2 regions of the Janthinobacterium sp. PSPC3-1 genome follow, and region 2 is predicted to be linked to the other one. Evidence: riboswitches for the same ligand, from Rfam matches in the RefSeq annotation. Region 2 holds a riboswitch; the other holds the start of a gene.
The links. Region 2 has a riboswitch for thiamine pyrophosphate ahead of ACP7B7_RS04630 (TonB-dependent siderophore receptor). Riboswitches for the same ligand answer to the same signal wherever they lie in the genome.
Positions count from the first base shown of each region.

Region 1 (12,030 bases), on a different contig from region 2:
GGAAGTGGCGCAGATAGGCCAAGCTGGAGTAGCCGGTGCCGAAGTCGTCGATCGACAGTTGCACCCCCAGCGCCTTCAGGTTGCCCATGATGGCCGTCGCTTGTTCCACGTCGTGCATCACCATGCTTTCCGTCAGTTCCAGCTCCAGGCAGCTCGCATCGAGGCCGGTTTCCATCAACACGGCGGCCACCGCATGCAGCAGATTTCTTTGCTTGAACTGCCGCGCCGACAGGTTCACCGCCACGCGCAGCGGGCCATGGCCGGCCAGTTGCCAGGCGCGCGCCTGGGCGCAGGCGGTGCGCAGCACCCAGTCGCCGATCGGAATGATCAAGCCCATTTCCTCGGCCATGCCGATAAAGCTGGCCGGCGAAATCAGGCCCAGCTGCGGATGGCGCCAGCGCAGCAGCGCTTCCATGCCCACCATCCGGCCGCTGGCCAGGTCCAGCTGCGGCTGGTATTCGAGGTGGAACTGGCCGCGTTCGAGCGCATGGCGCAATTCGCTTTCCAGGCTCAGCCTTTCCAGGGTGTCCGCATTCATGTTCGAGGCATAGAACTGCCAGTGGCCACGGCCCTGTTCCTTGGCGCGGTACATGGCGATATCGGCGTGCTTGATCAGCATTTCGGCGCTGCAGCCATCGTCGGGGTAGACGGCCACGCCCAGGCTGCAGCTGAGAAAAAATTCGTATTCGCCCAGCTGCATCGGCTGCGCCACGGCATCGAGTATGCGCTGCAGGATGGCCATGCCGGGGTCGCCATTGCCATGCTGCGGCAACAGCAGCACGAATTCGTCGCCGCCCAGGCGCGCCACCGTATCGACTTCGCGGGTGGCCGCCAGCAGGCGTTCGGCCACGCCCTTGAGCAGGGTGTCGCCGGCATCGTGGCCCAGGGTGTCGTTGACGAACTTGAAGCGGTCCAGGTCGATGAACACCACCCACAGCGGCAAGCCTGTGCGTTGTGCAACAGCCATTTCATGTTCCAGGCGCTCGCGCAGCAGGCGGCGGTTGGCCAGCCCGGTCAGGATATCGTGGCGTGCCTGGAAGGCCAGTTCGGCCTCGAAGTGCATGACGGCGCTGATATCGTATTGCGCCACCAGGAAGTGGCTGATCGGCGCCGTGCCGTCATCGCTGGCCGCGGCGATGCCGCGCACGGGCGCGACAAAGCTTTCGTTCCAGTAGCTGTCGCCGTTCTTGCGCACGTGGCGCAGGATGGCCTTGCCTTCGCGCTGCTCGCGTATCGCCGCTTGCAGCTGCTCCATGGCGGGCTGTTCCTGGTCATTGCCGTGCAGGCTGGCCAGCGGCTGTCCCACCACTTCCTGCGCCGTGTAGCCGGTGATGCGTTCAAACGCCGGATTGACGTATTCGATCAGGTAGCCGGGCGCTTCGGCGCTGCAGATGGCGATCGCGTTGGCCGACACTTCGATGATGCGCTCGCGCAGCCGCAGCGCCTGGTCGCTTTGCAGGCGCGCCGCGATATCTTCCGACAGGCGCAGGTTGGCAAAGCGCAGCGCCGCCGTGCGTTCTTCCGTGATGCGTTCGATCACGCTGTTGCGCGTCACCAGCTGATACACATAGGCGGCCGCCAGCAAACTCGACAGTATTCCGCCCAGCAGCACATACAGCGAGCTGCGCCGGCCCGCGTCGAACAGCGACAGCCCATTTGCCGGCAGCATGGCGGCGCTCAGGTCTTGCGTGCCGCCATAGTGCTGCAGCAGTAGCCGCGCGCTTTCCGATTCGATCTGCCGCGTCGAGGCATAGCACAGCGCCGTCACGGCCAGGCCGATCGCCAGGGTGATCAGGGCGGAGACGGAAACAGAGATGGAAATGCGCTTGATGAGTGATTGCATGATGGCGTCCGGTGGATGCGTGTGCCAGCCCTGATCCGCGATCTGGCAGCCCATGCAATGACTAACTGTAGGTGGCCGGGCGGCGCAGCGTCCGTTCGGTACCGAACGGACGGTCATGCCACCAAGTAATATAGTCAGGCCGTGTTCAGGGTCCTGTGTTACCCTGCACCGCGTGGCGCCTCTCGTTCAGACGCCTCCCCATTACCGCCTAGCTGACGACTGGAAACCAGGAATCCTGACCATGTCCAGTCCGCATGCCGTGTTGCACAACCCCAACCAGAACCATTTGCTGGCCGCCATGCTGGACGCCGATTTTGCGCGCCTGGCGCCGCACCTGGAGCAGGTCGCCATGCGCCTGGGCGACGTGATCTATGACTCGGGCGACAAGCTGCACCATGTGTATTTCCCCACCACCGCCATCGTTTCGCTGCACTATCTGCTCGAGAACGGCGGCTCGTCCGAAATCGCCGGCGTCGGCAATGAAGGCGTGGTGGGCGTGTCGCTGTTCATGGGCGGCGACTCCACCCCCAGCCGCGCGGTGGTGCAGACGGGCGGCGTCGGCTACCGCCTGAAGGCGCATGTGCTGATGGAGGAATTCAACCGCGCCGGCCCCGTGATGCGGCTGCTGCTGCGCTACACGCAGGCCTTGCTGACGCAGATGTCGCAGACGGCCGTGTGCAACCGCCATCATACGGTGGAACAGCAACTGTGCCGCTGGCTGCTGCTGACCCTGGACCGCTTGCCCGGGCGCGAACTGACCATGACCCAGGAACTGATCGCCAACATGCTGGGCGTGCGCCGCGAAGGCGTGACGGAAGCGGCCGGCAAGCTGCAGGCGCGTGGCCATATCAGTTACCGGCGCGGCCATATCACGGTGCTGGACCGCGGCGGGCTGGAAAGCACGACCTGCGAATGCTATGGCGTGGTGAAGAAGGAATTTGCCCGCTTGCTGTCGGATGTGCGCCAGCGCCAGGCTTGAGCGGCGCCGCCTCCTTGATGCTATTCATTGTTGTACTTACCGGCTGATCCCATGAACACAGTTGAAAAAATCTCCACCGGCCTGCCATCGCGCTGGCCCGTCGCGCTGGCGTTCGCCTTCAGCGCCATCGTGCTGGTCGCGATCGCCGCGCTGGCCTGGCGCGGCCCTTCGGACACGGCCATCCTGACCGGCGTGCTGGTCCTGCTGCTGCTGGTGCTGCTGGCCGCCCTGTACCGGCGCACGCTGGCCGCCGGACTGCCGCGCCAGCTGCTGAAAGCGGGCGCCCTGCAGGACGCGATTTTCAACAGCGCCAATTTTTCCAGCATCGCCACCGATGCCCAGGGCGTGATCCAGATCTTCAATGTGGGCGCCGAGCGCATGCTGGGCTATGCGGCGCATGAGGTGGTCGACAAGCTGACCCCCGCCAGCATTTCCGACGCGCAGGAAATCGTCGCCCGCGCGCAGGCCCTCTCCACCGAACTCGACACGCCCATCACGCCCGGCGTGGAAGCGCTGGTGTTCAAGGCCAAGCGCGGCATCGAAGACATTTATGAACTGACGTATATCCGCAAGGATGGCAGCTGCTTTCCCGCCATCGTCTCGGTGACGGCCTTGCGCGACGCGCAGAACAAGGTTATCGGCTACCTGCTGATCGGCACCGACAACACGGCGCGCAAGCGGGTCGAAGCCGAGCAGGCCATGCTCGACAAGCGCTTGCAGGAGCAGCAGGCCTATACGCGTTCGCTGATCGAAACCAATAATGCCGAGCTGGAAAAAGCGCGTCAGGTGGCCGACAAGGCCAACCGCGCCAAGTCCGAATTCCTGTCCAGCATGAGCCACGAATTGCGTACGCCCTTGAACGCCGTGCTGGGCTTTGCCCAGCTGATGGCGTCCGACGTGCCGCCGCCGACCCAGCCGCAGCAGCGCTCGCTCGACCAGATCCTCAAGGGCGGCTGGTATCTGCTGCGCCTGATTAACGAGATCCTCGACCTGGCCATGATCGAGTCGGGCAAGGTGACCATGTCGGAAGAGGCCATGTCGCTGCTCGACGTGCTGCAGGATTGCGAGGCGATGATCGCGCCGCAGGCGCAAAAACGCGGCATCGGCATGCATTTCCCGCGCTGCGGCGCGGCGTTCTATATCCATGCCGACCGCACGCGCGTGAAGCAGGTGATGATCAACCTGCTGTCGAACGCCATCAAGTACAACCAGAGCGGCGGCAGCGTGCAGGTCGTTTGCAGCCAGCGCGGCGACCGCGTGCGCGTCAGCGTCACCGACAGCGGCGCCGGTCTCGATGCAAAGCAGATGTCACAGCTGTTCCAGCCCTTCAACCGCCTGGGCCAGGAAAACAGCCAGGAAGAGGGCACCGGCATCGGCCTGGTGGTGACCAAGCAGCTGGTGGAATTGATGGGGGGCGCGATCGGCGTCGACAGCACGGTCGGTGTCGGCACCACCTTCTGGGTCGAGTTCAAGGCCTCGCGTGCGCCGCAACTGGTGCTGGGCGAAGGCGAAGTGTTGCCGGTGGCGCAGGAAGACTCCGATACCCAGCGCACCTTGCTGTACGTGGAAGACAATCCGGCCAACCTGGCGCTGGTCGAGCAACTGATCGCGCGCCGCAGCGACCTGAAACTGCTGACCGCCATCGACGCCCACCTGGGCATCGACCTGGCGCGCACCTGCCAGCCGGACGTGATCCTGATGGACATCAACCTGCCCGGCATCAGCGGCTTTGGCGCCTTGCGCATCCTGCACGAGGATCCACTGACCAGTCATATCCCGGTAATGGCGCTGTCGGCCAACGCCGTGCCGCGCGACATAGAAAAAGGGCTGGAAGCGGGCTTTTTCCGCTATCTGACCAAACCGATCAAGGTTGTCGAATTCATGGATGCGCTCGACGTGGCGCTGCACCATGCGGCCAAGCACGGCCTGGCCGACGACACCACCGCAGCACGCTAATCAAGCACTTACCAGGACTACCGCCATGCTACAAGCCACCGAGATACTGAACGCCAGCATCCTGATCGTCGACGACCAGGAAGCCAATGTGATGCTGCTGGAACAGGTGCTGCGCAATGCGGGCTACACCCGCATCACCTCCACCATGGACCCGCAGGCGGTGCGCGCGCTGCACCAGCAGCACCGCTACGACCTGATCCTGCTCGACTTGCAGATGCCGGAAATGGATGGCTTCGAAGTGATGGAAGGCTTGCGCGACATCGAGGCGGGCAGTTATCTGCCGGTACTGGTGATCACCGCCCAGCCCGGCCACAAGCTGCGCGCGCTGCAGGCAGGCGCCAAGGATTTCGTCGCCAAGCCCTTCGACCTGGTGGAAGTCAAAACCCGCATCCACAATATGCTGGAAGTGCGCCTGCTGTACCAGAAGCTGGCCGACTACAACAGGTCGCTGGAACAGGCGGTGCAGGAACGCACGGCCGAGCTGCGCGAAAGCGAAGCGCGCTTCCAGCGTTTTACGGAACTGTCGTCGGACTGGTACTGGGAACAGGATGCGGCAGGCAACCTGACACGCTTTTCCGGCCCGGTGGCCGAGATGCTGGGCATCGGCAGCGAAGACGAACCGCAGCGCTGGAACGCCGCCGAGCGCGCCCTGCTCGACGAAAAAATCGCCGCGCGCGAACCGTTTTTGGATTTTATCTACAGCCGCCAGAATGCGGATGGCAGCATGCAATACCTGCAGGTCAGCGGCGAACCGATGTTCGACCATGGCAGCCGCTTTGTCGGCTATCGCGGGATCGGGCTCGATATTACGGCGCGCCAGCAAAAAAGCTGATTTATACTGGCTGCTGTTCATTACAGTCCAGTTAAATCATGACCGACAAATCTCCCTCCTACTGGTTCCCCGCCAAGACCTATGGCTTCGGCTGGGGCTTGCCCATCACCTGGCAGGGCTGGCTGGTGTTCATCAGCGCGCTGGCGCTGCTGGCCGGCGGCGCGGTGCTGTTTCCGCCAACCCAGGTGCCGGTCGCCTATGTCATCTACGAAGTGGTGATCGTTGCCTTGCTGGTCGGCATATGCTGGTGGAAGGGCGAGCCGCCGCAATGGCGCTGGGGCAAGAAATAATCATCTGGCGCGCGACCTGAAACGCGTATAATTGGCCCGCTGCCGCAAGGCGGCAAACGCTAGGGGTCCTGCTCTTTGCTGTGGAAACACGGTGAAGCGCGGGTGAGAAATACCCTCCGAACCTGATCTGGATAATGCCAGCGAAGGGAAGCTTTAGGATGAACGCACCCCGCTTTTGTCGCGTGCGCGCAGCCGAACCTCCTTAGCTGGCTCCAGGCTTATACACAGCCAGCTAGCCAAGGAGCCAAAATGAACGCCAATCCGAAATTTCTTTCCGCCACCGCCACGGTCGACGAGGCCGCGATCGCGCCGCTGCCCAATTCACGCAAGATTTATGTACAGGGCAGCCGTCCCGACATCCGCGTGCCGATGCGCGCCATCAGCCAGTCCGATACGGAAGCGTCGTTCGGCGGTGAAAAAAATCCACCCATCTACGTCTACGATACGTCCGGTCCGTACACCGACCCGGACGTCGCCATCGATATCCGCTCGGGCCTCGATACGCCGCGCCTGCCGTGGATACTCGAACGCGCCGACACCGAAGAGCTGCCGGGCCCGACCTCCGACTACGGCATCGCCCGCCTGGCCGATCCGAAGCTGGCCGAGCTGCGCTTCAACCTGCACCGCAAGCCGCGCCGCGCGCTGGCCGGCAGGAACGTCACGCAGATGCACTACGCGCGGCAAGGCATCATCACGCCGGAAATGGAATTCGTCGCCATCCGCGAAAACATGCGCCGGCAGCAATACCTGGAAGAGCTGAAGTCCTCCGGACCGATGGGCGAGCGCATGGCCGAGATGATGGGCCGCCAGCACCCGGGCCAATCGTTCGGCGCCAGCATTCCGGCCGAGATCACGGCCGAATTCGTGCGCGAGGAAATCGCCCGTGGCCGCGCCATCATCCCCGCCAATATCAACCACCCGGAAGTCGAGCCGATGATTATCGGCCGCAATTTCCTGGTGAAAATCAACGCCAATATCGGCAACTCGGCCGTCACCTCGTCGATCGGCGAGGAAGTGGAAAAGATGACCTGGGCCATCCGCTGGGGCGGCGACAATGTGATGGATCTGTCGACCGGCAAGCATATCCATGAAACGCGCGAGTGGATCGTGCGCAACAGCCCGGTGCCGATCGGTACCGTGCCGATCTACCAGGCGCTGGAAAAGGTCAATGGCAAGGCCGAAGATCTGACCTGGGGAATCTTCCGCGACACCCTGATCGAGCAGGCCGAGCAGGGCGTCGACTACTTCACCATTCACGCCGGCGTGCTGCTGCGCTATGTGCCGCTGACAGCCAAGCGCCTGACCGGCATCGTTTCGCGCGGCGGCTCGATCATGGCCAAGTGGTGCCTGGCGCATCACCAGGAGTCGTTCCTGTACACGCATTTCGAAGAAATTTGCGAGATCATGAAGGCGTATGACGTGTCGTTTTCGCTCGGCGACGGCTTGCGCCCCGGTTCCATCTACGACGCCAACGACGAAGCGCAGCTGGGCGAACTGAAGACGTTGGGCGAGCTGACGCAGATCGCCTGGAAGCACGATGTGCAGGTGATGATCGAAGGCCCCGGCCATGTGCCGATGCAGCTGATCAAGGAAAACATGGACCTGCAGCTCGAGCAGTGCGGCGAAGCGCCGTTCTATACCCTGGGACCGTTGACCACCGATATCGCGCCCGGCTACGACCATATCACCTCGGGCATCGGCGCGGCCATGATCGGCTGGTACGGCACCGCCATGCTGTGCTACGTGACGCCGAAGGAACACCTGGGCCTGCCCAACAAGGCGGACGTGAAAGACGGCATCATCACCTATAAAATTGCCGCGCATGCGGCCGACCTGGCCAAGGGCCATCCGGGCGCGCAGATCCGCGACAACGCCCTGTCCAAGGCGCGCTTCGAATTTCGCTGGGACGACCAGTTCAATATCGGCCTGGACCCGGACAAGGCGCGCGAATTCCACGATGAAACCCTGCCCAAGGATTCGGCCAAGGTGGCCCACTTCTGTTCGATGTGCGGCCCGCATTTCTGCTCGATGAAAATCACCCAGGAAGTGCGCGAATACGCGGCCGGCATCGGCATCTCGGAAGAGAGCGCCGTCAAGCAGGGCATGGAAGTGAAAGCGATCGAGTTCATCAAGAACGGCGCCGAGCTGTACCGCAAAGTCTGAAGGAGGGTGCCATGATCCCCATCATGCTCAACGGCGCACCGCACCAGGTGCCGCCCCAACACACGCTGGACCAGCTGATCGAAGCGCTGTCGCTGCAAGGCCAGGCGCTGGCGCTGGCCGTCAACCGCTCGGTGGTGCAGCGGAAAAACTGGCCGGCGCATGTGCTGCAGGCAGACGACAAAGTGGACATTGTGCGCGCCATCGGCGGCGGCTAACAAATTGAAAGAACAGAACATGCATACCGAAACAAATAACGACTTGCTGACCATCGCCGGCAAGACCTATGCGTCGCGCCTGCTGGTGGGCAGCGGCAAATACAAGGACTTGCCGCAAACGCGATTGGCCACCGATGCGGCCGAAGCGCAGATCATCACGGTGGCGATCCGCCGCGTGAATATCGGCCAGGACCGGAACGCGCCCAGCCTGCTCGACGTGCTGCCGCCCGACCAGTACACCATCTTGCCGAACACGGCCGGCTGCTATACGGCAAAAGACGCCGTCTACACCCTGCAACTGGCGCGCGAGCTGCTCGGTGGCCGCAACCTGGTGAAACTGGAAGTGCTGGGCGACGAGAAAACCCTGTTTCCGCATATGCCGGAAACGCTGATTGCGGCTGAACAACTGGTCAAGGATGGCTTTGACGTGATGGTGTATTGCAGCGACGATCCGATCCAGGCGCGCATCCTGGAAGAGATCGGCTGCGTGGCGATCATGCCGCTGGCTTCCCTGATCGGCTCGGGCATGGGCATTTTGAATCCGTGGAACTTGTCCTTGATTATCGAACAGGCCAAGGTGCCGGTGCTGGTCGATGCCGGCGTCGGCACGGCCTCGGACGCGGCGATTGCGATGGAACTCGGTTGCGATGGCGTGCTGATGAACACGGCGATTGCCGGCGCGCGCGACCCGGTGCGCATGGCGCATGCGATGAAGCTGGCCGTGCGGGCCGGGCGCGAGGCGTTCTTGGCCGGCCGCATGCCGAGAAAATTTGCCGCCTCGCCGTCGTCGCCGATGGCGGGCCGGCTGGCGTGAGCGTGCTCGCGTTGCCATGTGTGCTGGTCTTTGCCGGGCTCGATCCTTCCGGTGGCGCCGGCATCGCGGCCGATATTCTGGCCATCGCCGCACAGGGCGCGCATGCGCTGCCGATTGTCACCGCGCTGACGGTGCAGGACAACGACCGCGTGTTCGAGGTACAAGCGGTGGACGCGGCGCTGCTGCTGCGCCAGGCGCAGGCCTTGACCGGCAAGATGGCGATCGATGCCGTGAAAATCGGCATCCCGGGCAGCGCGGCCAATGCGGCGGCGATTGCCCGGGTGATCCTGCAATTGCGGGTCGAGCATCCCGGCTTGCCGGTGGTACTTGATCCCGTGCTGGCCAGCGGCCATGGCGATCTGCTCGGTGTCGATGACGCGGTACGGGCGCTGGCGCCGCTGTTGCCGGTGACTACCGTGATAGTACCGAACGGACCGGAGGCCAGCCGCTTGACGAATGTTGCCGATGTTGCCGGCCAGGCGGCGACTTTGCAGGCACAAGGCTGCGGCCATGTGCTGCTCACCGGCGGCCATGGCGTGGGCAGCAGCGTCGTCAACCGCTGGTTTGGCGCGGCGGGCGAGGGGCGGGAGTGGCAATGGCCGCGCCTGCCCGGCGAATTTCACGGCAGCGGCTGTACTCTGGCGGCCGCCATCGCGGCGCGGCTGGCGTCGGGGCAGGCCCTGCCCGATGCGCTGGCGCAAGCGCAAGCGTATTGCCATGCGGCCCTGGCGCAGGCCTATGCCGTCGCACCGGGCCAGCTGATGCCGCAGCGGCTCACCACTTTCACTTTATAAGGAGGAACTCATGCGTGGACTGTATCTGCTTACCCCGAACTGGGATGATACCGACCGCCTGCTCGATGTGACGGAGCAAGCCTTGCAGGAGGGCGTGGCGCTGCTGCAATACCGCCACAAGAATGCCGATGCGGCGCTGCGGCGCGAACAGGCGGGCGCCTTGCTGCTGCTCGCCCGCAAATACGGCGTGCCTTTTATCGTCAACGATTTTATCGACCTGTGCGAGGAGCTGGACGCCGATGGCGTGCATGTCGGCGGCACGGACATCTCCGTGGCGCAGGCCCGTGCCCGGCTGGGCAAGCAAAAACTGGTGGGCGCATCGTGCTATGGCGATCTGCAGCTGGCGCGCCAGGCGCAGCTTGGCGGCGCCAGCTATATGGCGTTTGGCGGCTTTTATCCCTCGCTGGTCAAGCAGTATCCTGTCACCACCGATCCCGACATCGTGCTGCAGGCCAAACGCGAGATCGCCCTGCCGTGCGTGGTGATTGGCGGCATGACGCCGGAAAACGCCGCGCCGCTGGCCGCGCGCGGCGCCGACCTGGTGGCGGCGATCAGCAGCGTGTACCTGGCGGATGACGTAACTATTTCCGTGCGGGAATTTAATAAGCTGTTTGGCAACTAAGGCAGGCAGCGCAAGCGGGTCTGGTTTCACGGAATAATCGGCATATAATAAGACCATCCGTTTATCCCTTTTACTATGACCGAGGTTCCCTTGCCCATGAATCAGCCAGCCGCCAAACGCCTTATCCTGATCGTTGACGATGACCAGCTGCTGCTGGAGTTTCTCGGCGAAGTATTGCGCCATGCAGGCTATGAAACGGCGTTGGCCAGTTCGGCCGAAGCGGCCTTGCAACTGATCGCCCAGCGCGAGCCGGACCTGGCCCTGCTCGACATCCATATGCCCGGCATGTCCGGCCTGGAACTGGCCAAGCGCCTGCACGCGGAAACCGCCGTGCCGTTCATGTTCCTGTCCGGCAGTGGCGACAGCGAATCGGGCAAGCAGGCGGCCGCCTATGGCGCCGTCGGCTATGTCGTCAAGCCGGTCGATGAAGGCCGCCTGATGCCCGCCTTTGAAGCGGGCCTGGCGCGTGCCGACGATATCCGCCAGCTGCGCCGCACCGAACTGAACCTGAATGCGGCGCTGGCCGCCGGCCGCGAAACCAGCCTGGCCGTGGGCCTGTTGATGGGCAAGTTCCAGACCGACCGCAACACCGCGTTCGAGGTGCTGCGCGACCATGCCCGTTCCAGCCGCCGCAAGATCAATGAAATCGCCAGCCAGCTGCTGCTGGCCGAGGAAACCCTGAACGGCCTGCATGGCGCGTTTTTGAACCGCGCGAAAACGACCAAGTAAGCATCCAGATACCTCTTTACAGGACAACCATGAAAACCAAAGCAGCCGTGGCCTGGAAGGCCGGCGCCCCCCTGACCATTGAAACAGTCGACCTGGCCGGCCCGCGCGAAGGCGAAGTGCTGATCGAGCTGAAAGCGACCGGCATCTGCCATACCGATTACTACACCCTGTCGGGCGCCGATCCGGAAGGCATCTTCCCCGCCATCCTGGGCCATGAAGGCGCCGGCATCGTGGTCGATGTGGGCCCTGGCGTGAAAACGCTGAAAAAAGACGACCACGTGATTCCGCTGTACACGCCGGAATGCCGCGAGTGCAAGTTCTGCCTGTCGCAGAAGACCAATCTGTGCCAGAAAATCCGCAGCACCCAGGGCCGTGGCCTGATGCCGGACGCCACCAGTCGTTTCTCGCTGGACGGCAAACCGCTGTTCCACTACATGGGCACCTCGACCTTTTCCAACTACATCGTGGTGCCGGAAATCGCCCTGGCCAAGATCCGCGAAGACGCGCCGTTCGACAAGGTCTGCTATATCGGCTGCGGCGTGACCACCGGCGTGGGCGCGGTGCTGTTCTCGGCCAAGGTCGAAGCGGGCGCCAACGTGGCCGTGTTCGGCCTGGGCGGCATCGGCCTGAACGTGATCCAGGCCGCGAAAATGGTGGGCGCCGACAAGATCATCGGCATCGACATCAACCCGGCGCGCCAGGCGATCGCACGCAAGTTCGGCATGACGCACTTCATCAACCCGAACGAAGTGGACAACGTGGTCGACGCCATCGTCCAGCTGACCGACGGCGG
Region 1 covers NZ_JAFCTQ010000008.1:150,059-162,088, reverse strand. Annotated here, with positions in the region: gene ACP7B7_RS11435 (putative bifunctional diguanylate cyclase/phosphodiesterase) at 1-1,843, opposite strand, end outside; gene ACP7B7_RS11430 (Crp/Fnr family transcriptional regulator) at 2,085-2,822, shown strand; gene ACP7B7_RS11425 (hybrid sensor histidine kinase/response regulator) at 2,874-4,778, shown strand; gene ACP7B7_RS11420 (response regulator) at 4,804-5,610, shown strand; gene ACP7B7_RS11415 (hypothetical protein) at 5,649-5,900, shown strand; TPP riboswitch at 5,952-6,066, shown strand; gene thiC (phosphomethylpyrimidine synthase ThiC) at 6,150-8,063, shown strand; gene thiS (sulfur carrier protein ThiS) at 8,075-8,278, shown strand; gene ACP7B7_RS11400 (thiazole synthase) at 8,298-9,092, shown strand; gene ACP7B7_RS11395 (hydroxymethylpyrimidine/phosphomethylpyrimidine kinase) at 9,104-9,886, shown strand; gene thiE (thiamine phosphate synthase) at 9,897-10,508, shown strand; gene ACP7B7_RS11385 (ANTAR domain-containing response regulator) at 10,605-11,237, shown strand; gene ACP7B7_RS11380 (S-(hydroxymethyl)glutathione dehydrogenase/class III alcohol dehydrogenase) at 11,267-12,030, shown strand, end outside.
Region 1: it holds a riboswitch for thiamine pyrophosphate, as region 2 does, so the genes downstream of both, thiC (phosphomethylpyrimidine synthase ThiC) here and ACP7B7_RS04630 (TonB-dependent siderophore receptor) in region 2, are expected to answer to the same signal.

Region 2 (12,030 bases):
ACCATCTATGACGCCGCCAACAAGGCGAAATTGAAGCAACTGCTGGCCGACCAGACCTTCTTCACCAAGGACCTGGCGCAGCTGGAAGCGGAATGGCTCGATCTGCAGGATCAGCTGGAAAAGCTGGCGGGCTAAGCATCAACAGCATCCCATGAAAGACGGCGCAAGCCGTCTTTTTTTTACGCCGCCCGCACCGGCTGGCTGGTGCGGATCGCCATCAGCCGGTCGATGTCGATCAGGATCAACCGCCGCCCCGGCGCCAAAGCCACGCCGATCAGATAGTCCGCTTCCGCCGCGCCGAGGCCCGGCACCGGATGGATATCATCCCTGGACAGGCTGACGACATCGGTCACGGCGTCGACCAGCATGCCCATCACGCAGCTGCTCAGTTGCAAGATGATCACCTCGAGCGCCGGATCGGGCGCCTGCCTGGCCGTGCCGAAGGCGGCGCGCATGTCGACGATGGGGATGATCATGCCGCGCGAGACGGCCACGCCGTGCAGCAGCGCGCCGTCCGACGAAAAGCGGTCCAGCTCCCTGAACGGGCGCAATTCGCGCACGCGGCTGCATGGCAGGCCGTAATCGAGTCCGCCGAGGCGAAAACTCAGGTAGTCCGCCGTTTCCGCGGTACCTGGCGTCGTCGTGGGCTGCATGAGCGTCCTTTCAAGATTCGGAAACCTCATGCTAACCAGCTTGCCTGTGCCGGCGTTGTGGAACATCAAATTGCTTGTAGGACACTTCCAGCAAGATCATCATCGTTTGCGCCGGCACATCGCCGCCGCCCTGCCTGGTTTACAATGACTGCCTTATTCCACCGCAGGCTGGCCATGCAACACCTTATCAATCCCGACGAAGTCGAATTGTCCGCCATCCGCGCCCAGGGGCCGGGCGGGCAAAACGTCAACAAGGTCTCAAGCGCCATCCATTTGCGCTTTGCCATCGCCGCCTCGTCGCTGCCGGACGCATACAAGGAGCGTCTGCTGGCCTTGCGCGACAGCCGCATCAGCAAGGACGGCGTGCTGGTGTTGAAGGCGCAGCAATCGCGCAGCCAGGAACAGAACAAGGAAGAAGCCTTGCGCCGGCTGCAGGAAATCATCGACAGCGTGACCTTCCTGCCGGCCGTGCGGCGCGCCACCAAGCCCACGCGCGGCTCGCAGCGGCGGCGCCTGGACAGCAAGAGCACGCACAGCGCCCTCAAGCAGTCGCGCGGCAAGGTGACGGATTAAATGGTATCGAGTGCTGGCGGACTGTAGGTCCAGTCCAGGCTGCCGCTACTGTCGGCAAACACCATCTGCGTGACGGGCACGGCGCTGTGCAGCAGGGCCTTGATTTCCTTCGGCCCCAGGTCATACACCCTGGCTTGTCCGGGCGGCACCACCATCGAACGCACGATGGTGTCGCCGTCGACCAGGCCCAGCACGCAGCGCGACTGGCCGGCCGTCGCGGCGCGCTGCGAGCGGCCTTCGTCGGCCAGCGCCAGCATCTGCGCCTGCAGGATTTCCGACTGTTTCACTTCCACCCTCAGCCGCGCCACTTCCTTGAGCACGGGCGCGATGCGGGCCGCCAGTTTGTCGTATGGCGCCTGCTGGGCTGGCTGCAACACCAGTTCGCCACGCCGCAACTGGCCGGCCAGGGTCAGGTAGCTGCGCACTTCGGGCAATTGCGCGATGGCGTCGATTTCCTGCTGGCGCTTGCGCTGCATTTGACCATACTGCGCCGCGCGGGCGACGCTGTCGGCGATTTTCTGTTCCAGCAGGGACAAGTCCGGCACCAGCGGAAAAGCGCGCATTTCGATCTGCTTGCGCGACCCGGCGCTGCCGACGTGGATGGTGCGCGCCGCCACCGCGCAGCCAAGCGCCATCTCGATGACAACCTCATCGGCGATGATGTCGCAATTGCTGGCATGCTCGATCACCACGCGGGTACCGGAAATGACGCAGCTTTCGGCGCGCTGCAGCCGCACTTCGCCATTGCGCGTCTGGATCACGGCGCCGGACGCCACGCCATCGACGCGGATATCGCCCTGCTCGCTGACCGCCGTGCCGCCGACCAGGTTGCTATGCAGCAAAATGGTGCCGCCCTGCGAATGCAGGCGGCCATATACATGGCCGTGGATGGTGATGTCGCTGCCGTCGAGCTGGCGCTGCTCCTGCACTTCGCCATACTCTTCGTAGGCGGCGCGCAGCTTCAAATTGCCCGTGGTGCGGCTGCTGACCCCTTCGCGGCTGACGATCTTGTTACCGATGGAAATCTTGCCCTGCTCATCGATATTCAGATAGCCTTCCATCGCGGCCACCAGGAACTCGCCGTCGCTGTAGCGTTCGACCAAGGTCCCCTCGCCCGCCACCGTGGCCAGCTCGACTTCCAGCGGTGGCGGCGGCGGCAGGACGGCGCCATCAAGCGCGTGGCCGGGCAGGCCGGGGAAGGACGGCAGCTTGTACAGCAGGCGCGCATGCTTCTTGACTTGCGGGAAACGGTTCTTGAAACTGAGCAGGTCGAGCCGGCCGTTCGAGCGCTCGCGCGGCGCGTCGTTGCGGTGGATGCCTTGCGATACCTCCACCAGTTGCGCATCGCGCCCCGGCTGGGGCGGCAAGGCGCGCGCCACGGTGATGCGCTCGGCCTTGCCGGAGGCGATCATGGCGCGCACGACGCCGCTGTCGATGCCGTAGTAGACGCCCTTGGCCCACAGCGCGGCAACCATCTCGTCGAAATCGCGCGCCACCGGCACCCGGCTGTCCTCGCTCGACGGCACGGTTTCGAAATAGCAATCGGCCACCTCGGCGCCGACCTTGATATGTTCGTACAGCTCGCGCCGCAGCGGCGAAAATGGCGCCACGCTGGCGGCGATACGCACCACGGCTTCCCCCTTGGGTGCCATGCGCGGCGCCGGTGCGTGGTACAAGGTCATCAGGAAAAGAGGATAGTCGATGCCAACGAGCAGCATGCCGGACTGGAATAGCTGGTTGACGGCCGAGTGCAGCTGTTCCGGTGTCAGCGACAGGTCAAAAAACACGCCTTCCTTGCGCTGCAACAGGCCTGGCGCAAGGCCGCCAGCCTGGTTGGCGCCAGGCACCGGTGTCTCTTCATTGCTCACTGCATCCCCCAATAGCGAAACTGATCACGTTGCACTGGAACAATATCACGGGGAAGCCCGGCGTGCGTGCCGGGCGAGGCGGGGAAACACAAAAAAATTCAGGCGCAATCCGTGGCCGCGGCAGGCCGCAGGCAGCGCCCGCCGGGCTTAGCGGCGCGGTGGATTGGAATAGATATCCTGGCCGACTTCGTTGATCTGGCGGCGCAGGTCGCGGCGTTCATCGGGGGTCATGCGGCCGGTGCGGCGCGCGGCATCGGCGCCGTCGCCACTACGGCGCTGCTCTTCCACGCGCGTATCGAAACTGCGTGCGTCACGTTGTTCGCGGTTACGGTTATCATTGCTGCGCTGCGGCTGTTCGAAGCGCTGCGATTGCAGTTGCTGCTGGTCGTCACGGCGCGGTGGCTGCTGCGACTGTGCCTGGGCCACGCCACAGGCCAGTACGGCGCACAGGACGAACGAAGACAGCACATGCACGGCAGGTGCGGACGAAGATGCGCTGGGAGCGGTGTGAATTTTTTGGCTGACGATATTCATTGAGTTCCTCTTCCGCAATGCCGTATAAACATAAAGCTGAATTCCACTGTGGCCCCAGTGTATGATGCTTTACACGGTGCAGTAAGAGTAATTGGGTAAAGTTTGTAACAGTATGTAATGGGTCGCGCCAGCCGCTTGCTCATGCTGCGCCAAGCGTTACTATAGCAACTAATGGACGATAACACGACACCCCAAATGACCACAACCTCCACTTCCGGCAGCAATACAACAACGCAAAACATCCATGGCCACCAGGCGAAAATCATGGTGGTGGATGACGATGTCCGCTTGCGCGACCTGCTGCGCCGCTACCTGACCGAACAGGGCTTCAATGTCTTCACGGCCGAGAGCGCCACCGCGATGAACAAATTGTGGCTGCGCGAACGCTATGACCTGCTGGTGCTCGACCTGATGCTGCCTGGCGAAGATGGCCTGTCGATCTGCCGCCGCCTGCGCGGCGCCGGCGACCAGACGCCGATCATCATGCTGACAGCCAAGGGCGAAGACGTGGACCGCATCGTCGGCCTGGAAATGGGCGCCGATGATTACTTGCCGAAACCATTCAATCCACGCGAACTGGTGGCGCGCATCGGCGCCGTATTGCGCCGCAAGGGTCCCGACGAAATTCCGGGCGCCCCATCGGAAACGCCGCAAACCTTCGAGTTCGGCGACTTCGTGCTGGACCTGGGCACCCGCACCTTGAAAAAGAGCGGCGAAACCGTGCCACTGACGACCGGCGAATTCTCGGTACTGAAAGTGTTTGCACGCCATGCACGCCAGCCGCTGTCGCGTGAAAAGCTGATGGAACTGGCCCGCGGGCGCGAATACGAGGTATTCGACCGCAGCCTGGACGTGCAGATCTCGCGCCTGCGCAAACTGATCGAACCCGATCCGTCGAGCCCGCTTTTCATCCAGACCGTGTGGGGCCTGGGCTACGTTTTCATTCCGGACGGACAGCCGCGCTGATCGCTGGCGAGGCTAGATGAAACTTGTTCCCGATATCAGCCTGGCGCGGCTGAAAAGCGGCCTGTTCTGGCGCACGTTTTTGCTGCTTGGCACCTTGACCACCGTCAGCATGATCTCCTGGATCGGCATGATTTCCGTGATCCAGCGCGAACCGCAGGCGCAGCAGATTTCCGCCCAGGTCATTTCCGTGGTCACCATCACGCATGCGGCGCTGACGCACTCGGCGCCCGAGCTGCGCCGCGAGCTGCTGTTCGACCTGGTCAGCAATGAAGGCATCCGCATCTTCCCGCTGGAGGAAGACGACCGCATCGATCCGCCGCCCGACAACTACCTGATGCCCGACATCGAGGCGCTGGTGAAAGCCAAGCTGGGCCACGACACGCGCTTTTCCGCGCGCGTCAACGGCGTGGCCGGCTTCTGGGTCAGCTTCAAGATCGACGACGACGAATACTGGCTGATGCTGGACCGCGAACGCCTGCGCGGCCTGACGGGCTTCCAGTGGCTGGGCTGGGCCAGCCTGGTGTCGCTGCTCTCGCTGCTGGGCGCAGCGATTATTTCCAGCCTGATCAACTTGCCTCTGTCGCGCCTGACGGTGGCCGCGCGCGCGATTGCGCAGGGCAAGCAACCGGCGCCGCTGCCGGAAAAAGGCCCGATCGAAATCATCGAGGCCAACCGCAGCTTCAACCAGATGGTCGACGACTTGCAGCAGGTGGAATCGGACCGCGCGGTGATCCTGGCCGGCATCTCGCACGACTTGCGCACGCCGCTGGCGCGCATGCAACTGGAAGTGGAAATGGCCAACCTGTCCGACGAAGCGCGCGAAGGGATCCAGTCCGATATCGGCCAGATGGACGACATCATCGGCCAGTTCCTCGACTACGCCAAGCCGACCGAAGCGTCGAGCTTTACCGACGTCGACATGAGCGGCCTGCTGGGCGATCTGGCGCGCGAAGCGATGCGCCTGCCTGACGTCAAGCTCACCACCGCGATCGCCGACGGCGCCCACGTGATGGGCAACCCGACCGACTTGCGGCGCGTGCTGAACAACCTGATCGAAAATGCGCGCCGCTACGGCAAGACGCAGGGCAGCGAGTTCACCGAAATCGATATCGCCTGCCAGCTCAAGGGCAGCAATGCTTCGCGCCGCGTGATCATCGACGTGCAGGACCACGGCCCCGGCGTGCCGGCGGAAAAGATCGAACAAATGCTCAAACCGTTTACGCGCCTCGACACGGCGCGCGGCCAGGCCAACGGCGCCGGGTTAGGCCTGGCCATCGTTGACCGCGTGCTGCTGCGCCACGGCGCCGAACTGCAGGTGCGCAACCGCAGCGGCGGCGGGCTGGCGTTCCAGATCAGTTTGCCGGCGGCGTGACCAGCAGCTTGCTCATCAACAATTCCGTCGCACCATAGCCGTACAGCGAATCGCTTTCCAGGCCCGGCGTATCGAAGGGCACGGATTCTTCGCGGTCCAGCTTGGCGGGATCGGCGTCGGCATAGGTGGCGCGCCAGGCGCGCTGCAGGGATTCGTTGCGGCGGATAAACGAGGGCATGGGCCAGGCGTCGCGGTCCCAGTGTTCGCTGTCGCCCAGCATGGTCCAGCGCTCGTTCAGCAGGGCCATGTCACCGGTGCGCAAGCGGCGTACGGCCTGCTCGGGACGCAGGGTTTCCAGCTCGGCCAGCGGCGGCAGCGCGTCGCGTTTCGGGCCGAACATATACGCCAGCATGATGCGGCCGGCAGGCGCCCTGCGCGCCACCACGCCGACCGCATGCCCTCCCCCCTGCAAGGGCACGGCAAACCAGCTGCCTTCGCGGTATGGTAAAGACTTCATCAATGTAAACTCCCAAAAACGTATTCGGGACACAGTCTACGCGAGCCCTCACTTCCGCGGCGCATGGTAGGCCAGCGCCGCGTACTCGCCTATTCGACTTTTTCGTCGTAGTGGAACTGCGCCACGATCGGTCCTGCCTTGAACAGCGCCTCCTTCAGCTCCTTGTCCAGCCGCGCATCGCGCCGGCGCATCCACTCGAACAGCATGGCCGCTTCGCGCCGGCTGGTGTCGCCCGCATGCGCCAGCACGCGGCGCAGTTCGGGGTCGGTGCAGGCCTCGAAACGCTGGCTGTGGAGGTCCAGCGCCTGCAGCGCGGCGACCAGGGCACCGATGGCGCGGTGCATGTCCAGCGCGGTGGCCGGCAAGCCGGATTCTTCCAGGGGTAGATGGGACATGCTGTTTCCTTTGTATGCGCGGGCGACATGCCTCGATATGCGCTGCATTTTCCACCGCGCGCCGGAAAATCTCAAGCGGCAAACACGCGTGCGGCCATCATCGTCCATAATCAGGCCTCGAACCTCATCAGTATCAGGAGAGCCATGTTCAATTTCGACTTCTACAATCCCACCCAAATCCTGTTCGGCCAGGGCCAGATCGCCGCCATCGGCAAGCTGATACCACCGCAGGCAAAAGTGCTGATGACCTATGGCGGCGGCAGCATCAAGCAGAACGGCGTCTACGATGAAGTGCGCGCCGCGCTGGCCGGCCACACGGTGCTCGAATTTGCCGGCATCGAACCGAACCCCAGCTATGAAACCCTGATGCAGGCCGTCGCCCTGGTGAAAAGCGAAGGCATCGATTTCCTGCTCGGCGTGGGCGGCGGCTCGGTGGTCGACGGCACCAAGTTCATCGCGGCGGCCGCCCTGCGCGACGGCGAAGCGTGGGACATCCTGGAAAAAGGCGGCAAGATCATCGACGCGGCGCTGCCCTTCGGCACCGTGCTGACCCTGCCCGCCACCGGTTCCGAAATGAATGGGTCGGCCGTCATCACGCGCAAGGCCACCCAGGAAAAGCGCTCGTTCATGAGCCGCAAGGTATATCCGAAGTTTTCCGTGCTCGACCCGAGCAAGACCTTTACCTTGCCGCTGCGCCAGGTCGGCAACGGCGTGGTCGATGCCTTCGCGCATGTGATGGAACAGTATCTGACCGCCTCCGTCAACGCCTCGGTGCAGGACCGCTTTGCCGAAGGCATTTTGCTGACCCTGATCGAGGAAGGCCCGAAGGCGCTGTCGCATCCGGACGACTACGACGTGCGCGCCAACGTGATGTGGTGCGCCACCCTGGCGCTGAACGGCCTGATCGGCGTGGGCGTGCCGCAGGACTGGTCGACCCACGCCATCGGCCATGAACTGACGGCCTTGTACGAACTCGACCATGCGCAAACCCTGGCCGTGACCCTGCCCAGCATGCTGCGCGTGCGCAAGCAGGCCAAGCGCACCAAGCTGCTGCAATACGCGGCCCGCGTGTGGGGACTCGATGGCGGCGACGAGGACGGCCGCATCGAAACGGCGATCGCGCGCACCGAATATTTCTTCCGCCATATGGGCGTCAAGACGCGCCTGGCCGACTATGGCCTCGGCCATGACAGCGTCGATGCGGTGATTGCCGCACTGGAAACGCACGGCATGACGGCGCTCGGCGAACAGGGTGAAGTGACCCTGGCCGTCAGCCGCAAGGTGCTGGAACTGAGCTTGTAGAGTGTTGTAAAAGCGCCAGCCTGGCAGACAGCGGGCGGCGGTTCATGTTAAGCTACCAATTCGCTAGGGGTCCTGGAGCTGTTATCCGGGTGAGATATACCCTTCGTACCTGATCTGGATAATGCCAGCGAAGGAAAGCGCAAAGTACCTCCCTCCTTTGATAGCTCCTGCGTTGGCGCCAGCCGAACAAGCAGCCTGCCGTTCTCTTCTCGATGAAGCGGCTTGAACCACGAGCAATCATGTCCACACCGAATCTGTCTGTCTCCGTTTTGACCCTGGCCATCGCGCAAGCGTTTGCCGTACCCGCCTTTGCGTTTGACGCCGCCAATGCCACCGATGCTGTCGATACCCCGTCCAGCATGGCCGAAGTGATCGTTACCGCCAGCAAGGTACCCAATGCGAAACGCGCCGCCGTCGGCGGCTTTTCCGAAGCGCCGCTGCTGCAAACGCCAGCTGCCGTCACCGTCATTTCGCAGCAGACCATGCAGAACCTGCAGATCCGCAATACCAGCGACGCCGTGCGTCTCGACGCCAGCATCAACGACGCCTACAACGCGGTCGGCTATGCCGAACAGTTCTCGATCCGCGGCTTCAAGCTCGACAACAATTCCAGCTACCGCAAGGACGGCATCGCGATTCCGGGCGACACGCAAATTCCGCTGGAAAACAAGGAACGCATCGAAGTGCTGAAAGGCCTGGCAGGGCTGCAAGCCGGCATGGCGGCGCCAGGCGGCGTGATCGACTTTATCGTCAAGCGCCCCACCAATGCGCCATTGCGCACCGTCACCGTCGAAGCGCGCGAGCGCGGCACCGTGTATGGCGCCGTCGACCTGGGCGGACGCCTGGAAGACACGCGTTTCGGCTACCGCGTCAACGTGGCCGCCGAACGGCTGCGTTCCTACATCAAGGGCGCCGACGGCAACCGCAAGTTCATCTCGGGCGCGTTCGACTGGCAAATTTCGCCGCAGGCACTGCTGCAGCTGGACGCCGACTACCAGGACAAATCCCAGGTCACCGCCCCCGGCTTCCAGCTGCTGAACAACACCACCCTGCCGACCGGCGTCAGTGCCGACACCCTGCTCAACCTGCAGCCATGGACGCGCCCGGTCGACACCATCACCAGCAATATCGGCCTGCGCTTCCAGTACGCCTTCGACGACAACTGGCACGCCACCATCAGCGCCAACCAGCACTCGTTCAAGCGCGACGACTACACGGCGTTTCCGTATGGCTGCAGCGCGCAGGACCTGTATCCTGGCTTCTGCGGCAATGGCGATTACGACGTGTACGACTACCGCAGCCTGGGCGAAACCAAGAAGCCGCTCAGCGCGCAAGCCATGATCCAGGGCAAATTCGCCACCGGCAGCCTGCGCCATGAATTCACGGCCGGTGTCGCCACCTTCCGCCGCAAGGACCGCGCCGGCCGCTATGTCTATGATTACGCCGGCACCAGCAATATCTACCATCCCGTCATCGTCGACATCTCGAACGGCGTGCAAGGCCCCGTGCGCCAGACGCGCAATGACAGGGAAAACTCGGTGTTCGTGCAGGACATCATCAACGTATCAAGCAACTGGAAGCTGCATGCGGGCCTGCGCCATATCGATGTCGACGGTTTTCAATATGTGCTGAAGGCCGACCCGAGTGTGGCCGAAGTGCGCGCCAAGCACGCCTTTTTACTGCCGAACCTGGCCCTGGTGTACAACCCGCTCGATAACGTGGCCGTGTATGGCGCGTATTCGCAGGGCATGGAACACGGCGGCACGGCCGACCGCAAGGCCGCCAATGCGAATGAAGAATTGTCGCCTAGCCGCTCGAAGCAGATCGAGTTCGGCGTCAAGGCCGATATCACGCCGGAGCTGATGCTGGCCGCCAGCCTGTTCCAGATCCGCAAGGGCCTGGAATTCCAGAACGCCAATAATTACTTCGTGCGCGCCGGCCAGGCCCAGCACCGCGGGCTGGAACTGTCGGCGCAAGGCAAGGCCAGCGCCGACCTGAACATCGGCGTCTCGGTCACCGCACTGAACAGCCAGCAGTCAAGCACCGGCGAAGCCTCGCTGGACGGCAAGCGCGTGCCGAACGTGCCGGCCTTCAAGAGTGCCGTCAACCTCGACTACCGCGTGCCGCAAGTGGCGGGTCTGTCCGTCAACGGCAGCTGGGAGTATTCGGGCAAAAAGGCGTTTGAATTCAACAACAACACCTTTGTGCCGTCGTACCACGTGGCCAGCCTGGGCGCCGCCTATGCGCTGCGCCTGGCCGGCAAGCAGGCCGTGCTGCGTGCCACCGTCAACAACGTGTTCGACAAGTTCTACTGGCGCGATGTGACGCCGGAATCCGACGGCTATCTGTTCCCGGGCGCCAGCCGCACGGTCAAGGTGTCGGCGCAGTTCGACTTCTAAGCGGTTGAAAGCAGCTGATCGAGCAGCGGCAAGGCTTGTTCCATGCGCTGCTCCAGCTGGCCGTGCAGGATATGATGGGGAATCCGGCGCGTTGCCAGCTCATCGAGCAATTGCCGGTAGATCAGCTGGCGCACGGCTTCCGATTCGCGCTGCAGGCCGTCCGCCACCCATGGCGTATCGGGCGCCGTCACCAGGGTCAGGTCGTACTGCGTGCCGGCGGCCAGGGCGGCAAGCTGGGCATCTTCACCGCCAAAATAATGGCGGCTGTACAGCACCGTCATCAGGGGTGTGGTATCGCAGATCAGCACGCCGCGTGCCGATGCGCTGGCCTCGCGTTCGCGCGCGACCTGTGTGCCGGCAATGAAAAATTGATCGTCAGCCACCGGCACCCTGCCCCGCGTTTCGACAAATTCACGCAGATATTCCGGCACCCACACGGTGCCATGGCGTTCGGCCAAGGCGGCGGCCAGCGTGGATTTTCCCGACGATTCCGCCCCGAGGATGGCGACCCGCAACAGCGCATGCGTCATTTGAGGACCATCGCGTCGGGTGCGGCCGGCGCCGCTTTTTTCCAGGCCAGCAGGCCGATGGTGGCCATCACCACGAACACGGCATACAGGATGGCGGTCAGGGTCAGGTCCTTGTAAACGTACAGGCCCACGTACAGGATATCGACCACGATCCAGACGATCCAGTTTTCGATTTTCTTGCGCGACAGCAGCAGCTGACCCAGCAGGCTGCCGGCCGTCAGGAAACCGTCCGCGTGCGGCACGTCGGTGTCGGTGGAGGTGAGCAGCCAGGAAATCAGCAGGAAACCGATCAGCCAGGCGCAGCAGCTGCCCAGCCAGCCGCGCGGCGTGAGCCAGGTGACGGGCAAGGCGGGCGCGCCGCTTGCCGGATGCAGCCATTGATACCAGCCCCAGGCGGAGATGGCGATAAACAACAGCTGCAGCGCCATGTCGCCATACAGGCGCGACTCGAAAAACACGAAACCGTAGGCGGCCGAGGAGATGATCGCAAACAGCCAGGCCCAGTGGTTCTGCCGAATGTTCAGTGCGACGGTTGTCAGTGCCAGGACAAAGGAAATCAGTTCGAGCGGCGTGGTGGCAAAACCCAGCAGGAGAAGCGTATCGTTCATGAGAATGGGGATGAGGCTGGTGGTGCAGTATGCAATACCAGGCTTGAATAAGCAAGAATCCCCACCCCGAGTCCCCCTATTCCAGGCGGACTTATTGGAAACCGCTGCGTGCCGCCCGGCTCAAAGTGTACCGTACGATCAGCTTGTGGAACGGCCGTATCACCATAATGTAGACCCGCCCCAGCCAGTTATGGCAGTGCACGGCGCTGGCCAGGGTCAGGCTGCCATGCGCGCCGCCATGCGGGCTGCGCAGCATCGACAGGCGGAAGTCCAGGTGGCTGTCATCCTCGCCGACAATAATCTCGTTGGCGGTCACGGCGTAGATGCGGAAGATGCCGACCCGCCCGCCGCCGCCATTCGTCAGCTGCGCGGC
Region 2 covers NZ_JAFCTQ010000003.1:39,790-51,819, reverse strand. Annotated here, with positions in the region: gene ACP7B7_RS04680 (ATP-binding cassette domain-containing protein) at 1-135, shown strand, start outside; gene ACP7B7_RS04675 (chemotaxis protein CheW) at 180-653, opposite strand; gene arfB (alternative ribosome rescue aminoacyl-tRNA hydrolase ArfB) at 828-1,226, shown strand; gene ACP7B7_RS04665 (flagellar assembly protein A) at 1,223-3,094, opposite strand; gene ACP7B7_RS04660 (hypothetical protein) at 3,242-3,628, opposite strand; gene ompR (two-component system response regulator OmpR) at 3,893-4,594, shown strand; gene ACP7B7_RS04650 (sensor histidine kinase) at 4,611-5,966, shown strand; gene ACP7B7_RS04645 (Imm26 family immunity protein) at 5,947-6,423, opposite strand; gene ACP7B7_RS04640 (hypothetical protein) at 6,513-6,818, opposite strand; gene ACP7B7_RS04635 (iron-containing alcohol dehydrogenase) at 6,963-8,120, shown strand; TPP riboswitch at 8,176-8,273, shown strand; gene ACP7B7_RS04630 (TonB-dependent siderophore receptor) at 8,360-10,519, shown strand; gene ACP7B7_RS04625 (AAA family ATPase) at 10,516-11,049, opposite strand; gene pnuC (nicotinamide riboside transporter PnuC) at 11,046-11,657, opposite strand; gene ACP7B7_RS04615 (DUF2867 domain-containing protein) at 11,749-12,030, opposite strand, start outside.